DNA from 2 places in the Massilia sp. KIM genome. Region 2 is predicted to be linked to the other one. Evidence: predicted binding sites of a transcription regulator. Region 2 holds the regulator's gene; the other holds the start of a gene.

Region 1 (3,405 bases), on a different contig from region 2:
GCAGGATCAGGTCGCAATCCGACAGCGCCACCGCTTCCGAGGCGTAGTGGCGGGTGTGGATGCCGTCCACGCCCAGCATGTCGCCCTTCATGGGGAAGCTCAGCACCTGTTCGTTGCCGAACTCGTCGATCAGGACGGTCTTGAGGAAACCGGAGTTGACGATGTAGAGCGTGTCGAAGGCCTGGCCGATGGTGTGGACGCGCTGGCCGGTCTTGAACTGCACGTGCTGGAAAAGGAGTTCTTCGGAGGTCACCGACACGCTGGCAGGAATGCGGAGCAGGTCGCAGACTTCTTTCAGGTTGGACCAGAGTCGTCCCTGGCGCTGGCGGCCGGCTTCCATCGGCGAATGCAGGGTCGGCTGGGTGACATTGCGTTGTTCTGACGTTGGCTGGGACTGCATGCTCATCTCCAGGTGAAGGAACTCAGGGTTTCCCGCAACGATCCGGACGGCTGACACCGTGACTTGGATCGCAAGCAAGTCGAAACGCTTGAATTCAGTATGCCAACACGAGTCCGGCACGAATATCAGCGATGCCTGAATATGTAGGTAGGAGAGATGGCGTACTTGTAGGAATATTCTGATCCGCCGCTTCGGGAACGAGAGGGAAGACCAAGGTCAGGGCAGGGGAGCCGGCGCAGCGGCCGGCAAGGGAAAGCGCGGAGCGGGCAGCCGCGGCGTGGCACGAAAACACCAGGCTGGGGTCTAATCTTGCTTGATCAAGCCTTCATCGGCGACAGCAAGCGGTGGGCAACGGCGTACTGGACCATCTCGGACAGCGAGTTCATGCCCATCTTCTGCATGATCCTGGTCTTGTGGGTGCTGACGGTCTTGACGGACAAATGCAGTCCGTTGGCGATCTCGGTGATGGACTTGCCGCCGACGAGTAGCGAAAACACCTCGAATTCGCGGTCCGACAGCTGCTTGTGCAACAACTGCTCGCTCGGCGCCATGATGTTGAGCGCCAGCTGCTCGGCCACCTCGGTGCTGATGTAGGGGCGGCCCGAGGCGACCTTGCGGATCGCCCCCACCAGCTGGGTGCCCGCGCTTTCCTTGGTCAGGTAGCCCTGGGCCCCGGCGCGGATCGCCCGCACCGCGTACTGCTCCTCTTCATGCATGGTGAGAATCAGGATGGCGAGCTTGGGCGCCTCGGCCCGCACCTGGCGGATCAGGTCGACGCCGCTCCGGCCCGGCATGGACAGGTCGAGCAGGAGCAGGTCGAATCCCCCCTGGCGCACCTGGGCCAGCACCTCGAAACCATTGGTCGCCTCGCCGACGATGTCGATGTCCGCGGCGCCATCCAGGATGCGCTTGAGCCCTTCACGCATGATCGTGTGGTCATCGGCAATGACGATTCGTACCATATTCATCCCTCAGCCGCGGTCGGCAAGCAGGAACAGGTTAGCACAGTGCCAAGGTCAGGAACTTGTCGCTCTTCATACTATGCGGGTTGGGTACCGGTGCCGGGTTCCTTGATCAGGCGGTGCACCAGCACCGGCTTGGTGGTGTGCGACAGTACCTTGTTGGTGACGCTGCCCAGCAACAACTGCCCCCAGCCGCTGCGCCCGTGCGAGCCCATGAAGATCAGGTCGCAGTGTTCCTGCTCGGCCACGTCGACGATCTTGAGCGCGGCGGTGTCGGAGAACGCGGTCATGCAGGTGTGCTGGAGATTGGCGGCGGCGCAGGAGCGCATGATCCTGCCCATGTATTCCTCGCCCATGCGCCGCATCTGTGCCAGGTATTCTTCCTCGCTGGGGTAGGAGGGCGGGATGATTTCCACATACACCGGATACTGGTACTCGGGCGCGACGAACAGGGCCAGCACCTCGGCCCCCATCTGCTGGGCGAACTTGACCCCTGCGCAGGCGGTATGCTGGGACACGGCCGAGCCGTCGGTGGTGATCAGGATTTTGCGGTACATGATGACTCCTCCCAAAGGCCACGCCATTCTGGGGTGTCGCGGGCGCGGCGGCGATTGCTAAGACGCAAACAGTTGAGTTCGATCAAATGAGCCACCCGTTGAGCCGCCAGCGACTTGGTGTGCGCAAAACCAATGTGCGGCAACAGGCCCTACGATTACAAAATACAACACCTAGCTTGTGTAAACATTCAGGAACCACGCGATTTAATTGTCGCGGAATTAAGTTTCCTTGTCCATTTTGTTGCGTGCCAGTTTCCGAGATTTACCTACGGCAACCACGCTGCTACACTCGCATGCAGACTCAGACCATCTATTCAGCAAGGCATGTCGCCGGCGAAGATGCACGCAGCACCCCGAATTGCAGAGCTCATTGCGAACTTATACATTATGGAGAAGCAGGGATTATGACCGACGCCGCTGACGATTTCGACGCACTATTCGAGGAAGTGGCGGCGCAGCGCGCCAGCACACCCGCACCCGCCGCCGAACCGGCGCCCGCTGCGGCCTCGGCCGCTGGCGATGACGATGACCTCGAATCCCTGTTCGACCAGGTATCCGCCGCCACCGCGCCGGCCGCAGCTCCCGCCGCCGCCGCCGTCGTGACGGCGGTGGCCGCTCCGGCCGCCGCCGAGGAAGTTCAGGTGAGCGAGCACGACCGCGGCATGTACGAGCGCCTCGGCGGCATCGTGCGCCTGCTGCACGATTCGCTGCGCGAACTGGGCTACGACAAGGCCCTGACCGAAGCCTCGTCCCAGATCGTGGACGCGCAAGACCGCCTGGAATACGTCGCCAGCCTCACCGAGCAGGCCGCCAACAAGGTGCTCAACACCCTGGACGAAGGCATGCCGGCCCAGGACCTGCTCTCAAAGCAGGCCAAGGACATGGAAACCCGCTGGGCCGACCTGTTCTCGGGCAAGCTGAGCCTGGACGAATTCAAGGCCCTGGCCGGCGATTCGCGCTCCTTCGCCGCCACCGTGTCGGTCGCCACCGAGGCCGAGAAGGCCCGCCTGCTGGAAATCATGATGGCCCAGGACTTCCAGGACATCACCGGCCAGCTGATCAAGAAAGTGGTCAAGATCACCCAGACCGTCGAGCAGGAACTGGCCCAGCTGCTGCGCGACAACGCGCCGGCCGACCTGAAGGAAAAACTGCTCAAGAAAGAGCAGGAAGCGGCTGCACCGGTGCAGCTGATGCAGGGCCCGTCGGTGCCGGAAGCGGCGCTGGATCAAGATAACGTTGACGACCTTCTTGCCGAGCTGGGATTCTAATGGACGATATGCTCAAGGATTTCGTCGTCGAGGCGATGGATCTTGCAGTAAATGTAGAAGAGCATCTGCTGCGCCTCGAACGCGATCCCGATAACAAGGAAACGCTGAACGCGGTGTTCCGGTCCTTCCACACGATCAAGGGCGGCGCCGGTTTCATGGGCCTGCCGGCCCTGGTCGCGGCCTGCCACCTGACCGAGAACCTGTTCGATGCGCTGCGC
Region 2 (3,405 bases):
GGCTGGTGCTTCAGGGTATTCAGGCCATGGAAGTCGCCCACCACGGCCTGGATCGGCGCCACGATCAGCAGCATCCACATGGCCATCGACATCATCTTGCGCACCGCCGGATTGTCGCGCCCGCGCAGCAGGTGCCAGGCGGCCGAGCCGCCCACCAGCAGGGCGGTGGTGAGATAGGCCGCGATCACCATGTGCACCAGGCGGTAGGGAAACGAGGGGTTGAAGATGATCGCCAGCCAGTCCACCGGCACCATGCGCCCGCCCTCGATGGCATAGCCCTGCGGGGTCTGCATCCAGCTGTTGGCGCCCAGGATCCAGGTCGAGGAGATCAGCGTGCCGATCGCGACCATGCAGGTGGCCACGAAATGCAGCTCGCGCCCGACCCGGTTCCAGCCGAACAGCATCACGCCCAGGAAACCGGCTTCGAGGAAGAAGGCGGTCAGCACCTCGTAGGCGAGCAGCGGCCCCATCACGCTGCCGGCGAACTCGGACAAATAGCTCCAGTTGGTGCCGATCTGGTAGGCCATGACGATGCCCGAGACCACGCCCATGCCGAAGGTGACGGCGAAGATCTTGAGCCAGAAATGATAGAGGTCGACGAAGACCTGGCGCCCGGTGCGCAGCCAGCACAGTTCGAGCACGGCGAGATAGCTGGCCATGCCGATGGTGATTGCCGGAAACAGGATGTGGAAGGACATCGTGAACGCGAACTGGATTCGTGCCAGATCCAGGGCGGTGAAACCGAACATGGGCGCTCCTTCGCTCAGACCACGCTTGTGCATTCGCATCGCGTCCCGGCGAATCTAGCACGGCGTCCCCATGCGCACGTTTGGCCGGTGTCGAAACGGCATGCCAGACGGATCATCGTTCTGGAACCTGCACCCGAAACGCAACAAGATTCGGCCATTGCGGCCGGGCCGGGGCCTCCGGCCGACTTGTTCGCGGCGCGGCGGGTCTATAATCCAGACTCGCTCACAGACAGGACGCTCCACCCCATGACCCAGACCGTGTCGTTCAAGTCCGACCAGCCCGTCAATATCCAGGCCATCAAGGCAAGCTGCTCCGCCTGCAGCATGCACCAGCTGTGCCTGCCGATGGGGCTGGAAGACGCCGACATCAACCGCCTCGACCAGATCATCGGCCGCCGCCGCCGGCTCGAGCGCGACGAGCGCCTGTACCAGATGGGCGAGCCCTTCCGCAACCTGTACGCGGTGCGCTTCGGCCACTTCAAGACCTACCAGGTGAACGCGGCCGGCGAAGCCCAGATCACCGGCTTCCAGATGGCCGGCGAGCTGCTCGGCATGGACGCCATCAGCGGCAGCCACCATTGCGACGCGGTGGCCCTGGAAGACTCGGAAGTTTGCGAGATCCCCTTCTCGCGCCTGGAAGAACTGTTCGGCGAAGTGCCGGCCCTGCTGCGCCACTTCCACCGCATCATGAGCCAGGAGATCACGCGCGAGCAGAACGTCATGCTGCTGCTGGGTAACATGCGCGCCGAGCAGCGCTTCGCCGTGTTCCTGGTGAACCTGTCGGCGCGCTACGCCGCGCGCGGCTATTCGCCCAACGGCTTCCAGCTGCGCATGTCGCGCGAAGACATCGGCAACTACCTCGGCCTGACCATCGAAAGCGTCAGCCGCCTGCTGTCGCGCTTCAAGAAACAGGGCTGGATCGAGGTCGACAAGCGCGAAGTCAGGCTGCTCGATCCGGTCAAGCTCAAGGCGCTCGCGGCCGGCACCGACGTGTGCAGTCCGATGGCCTGAGGCGCCAGGGCGGACCGGCGATGAGCTCCCCTTCTCCGTTCGCGCTGCACCTGCGCAGCTACGGCGCGCTGGGCGACCCCGACCGCCATGCCTACGCCCAGCTGGTCCTGCCGCTGCGGGGCGGCCTTGCCCTCGAGATCGAAGGCCGCGCCGGCCGCCTCGACGCGCTGCGCGGCGCGCTGATCGCGCCCGGCGCCTGGCACGCGCAGGCCGGCGAGGCCGGCAACCAGTCCCTGATCCTCGACCTCGACGCCGGCGTGCTGGCGCGCGGCCCCTGGCAGCGCCTGCTGGAACGCCCCTTCCCCACCATCGGCCCGGCGGCCCGCAAGCTGGTCGAGTTCATGGGCATCGTGGGCGGCAGCGGCCCGGCCGCCACCGTGCAAGGCTGGGCCCCGCTGCTGCTCGACACCCTGGCCCAGGAAGCGCCCCAGCCGCTGTCGCGCCTGGCGGCCCTGACGGCGCGCATCGAGGCCGAGCCTGGCCTGCCCTGGGATGTGGAGCGGATGGCGCGCGTGGCGGGTCTCTCGGCCAGCCGCCTGCACGCCCTGTTCCGCGAAGAGCTGGGCGCCAGCCCGCGCGCCTGGCTGGCGGCGCGGCGGCTGGAACTGGCCTGCGCCTGGCTGGCCGGCAGCGCCCGTCCGATCGCCGACATCGCCCTGGCCGCCGGCTTCGCCGACCAGAGCGGCCTGACCCGCGCCATGCGCCTGGCGCTGGACACCACGCCGGCCGCTTATCGGCGCGCACATCGGCCTTCACATCGAAGCGCACATCGGAGCGCCGACCCGCACGCGGCCAACTCCGGCGAGCCTGTGCACAAAACGCAGTAGACGGCGCCAAGATATTTCTCTTCCCGGCGGCCAGAATCTCCACTTTCAGGAGATGCTTCATGGTCGTCAACAATACCCCGCTCGGCATCGGCGCGAGCATCCTGGCCGGGGCCCTGTGGGGCCTGGTCTTCCTGGCGCCCAAGCTGGCGCCGGGCTTCCTGCCGCTGCAGCTGTCCGCCGGGCGCTACCTGGCCTACGGCCTGGTGGCGGCGGTGCTGATCGCCCCCGCTTGGCGCCGCCTGCTGGGGCTGCTCGGCTGGCGCGAGTGGCGCGCCCTGCTCTTTCTCGCCTTCACCGGCAACATCATCTATTACGTGTTCCTCGCCACGGCGGTGCGGGAAGGCGGGGTGGCCATGCCTTCGCTGGTGATCGGCCTGCTGCCGATCGCGGTGACCCTTGTCGGCAGCCGCGAGCGCCATGCGCTGCCGCTGCGCCGCCTGGCGCCCTCCCTGCTGCTGAGCGCGGCGGGCCTGGCCTGCATCGGCTGGCAGTCGCTGTCCACGGGCGGGGTCGCTTCCCTGCTGGCCCTGGGCTGCGCCTTCGGCGCGCTGGTCTCCTGGACCATCTTCGCGGTCCACAACAGCCGCTGGCTGGCGCGCCTGGAGGGCGTGTCGGGCAACGAATGGAATCTGCTGGTCGGGGTGGTGACCGGCCTCGAGGCCCTGGTGCTGGCGGTGCCGGCCTTCGCGGGCGGCATGGGGAGCCACAGCGGCGCCCAGTGGCTGCATTTCGCCGGCCTGGTCACCAGCGTGGCCATCTGCTGCTCGATCCTCGGCAACGCCCTGTGGAATGTGGCCAGCCGGGTCCTGCCCCTGACC

Evidence for each region. Region 2 encodes FNR, which switches genes on or off when oxygen is low (the NO sensors DNR and NnrR bind a similar motif). Its sites were predicted from a motif close to TTGATNNNNATCAA; they were not measured.
Region 1: a site for FNR is predicted at 1,992-2,005, ahead of B0920_RS20130 (universal stress protein). Genes of this name have one in related genera too.

The regions. Positions count from the first base shown of each region.
Region 1 covers NZ_MVAD01000002.1:1,204,729-1,208,133, forward strand. Annotated here, with positions in the region: gene B0920_RS20120 (Crp/Fnr family transcriptional regulator) at 1-340, opposite strand, end outside; gene B0920_RS20125 (response regulator transcription factor) at 718-1,362, opposite strand; gene B0920_RS20130 (universal stress protein) at 1,440-1,919, opposite strand; gene B0920_RS20135 (protein phosphatase CheZ) at 2,324-3,187, shown strand; gene B0920_RS20140 (chemotaxis protein CheA) at 3,187-3,405, shown strand, end outside.
Region 2 covers NZ_MVAD01000001.1:600,344-603,748, reverse strand. Annotated here, with positions in the region: gene B0920_RS02900 (cytochrome ubiquinol oxidase subunit I) at 1-749, opposite strand, end outside; gene fnr (fumarate/nitrate reduction transcriptional regulator Fnr) at 996-1,760, shown strand; gene B0920_RS02890 (AraC family transcriptional regulator) at 1,781-2,587, shown strand; gene B0920_RS02885 (DMT family transporter) at 2,647-3,405, shown strand, end outside.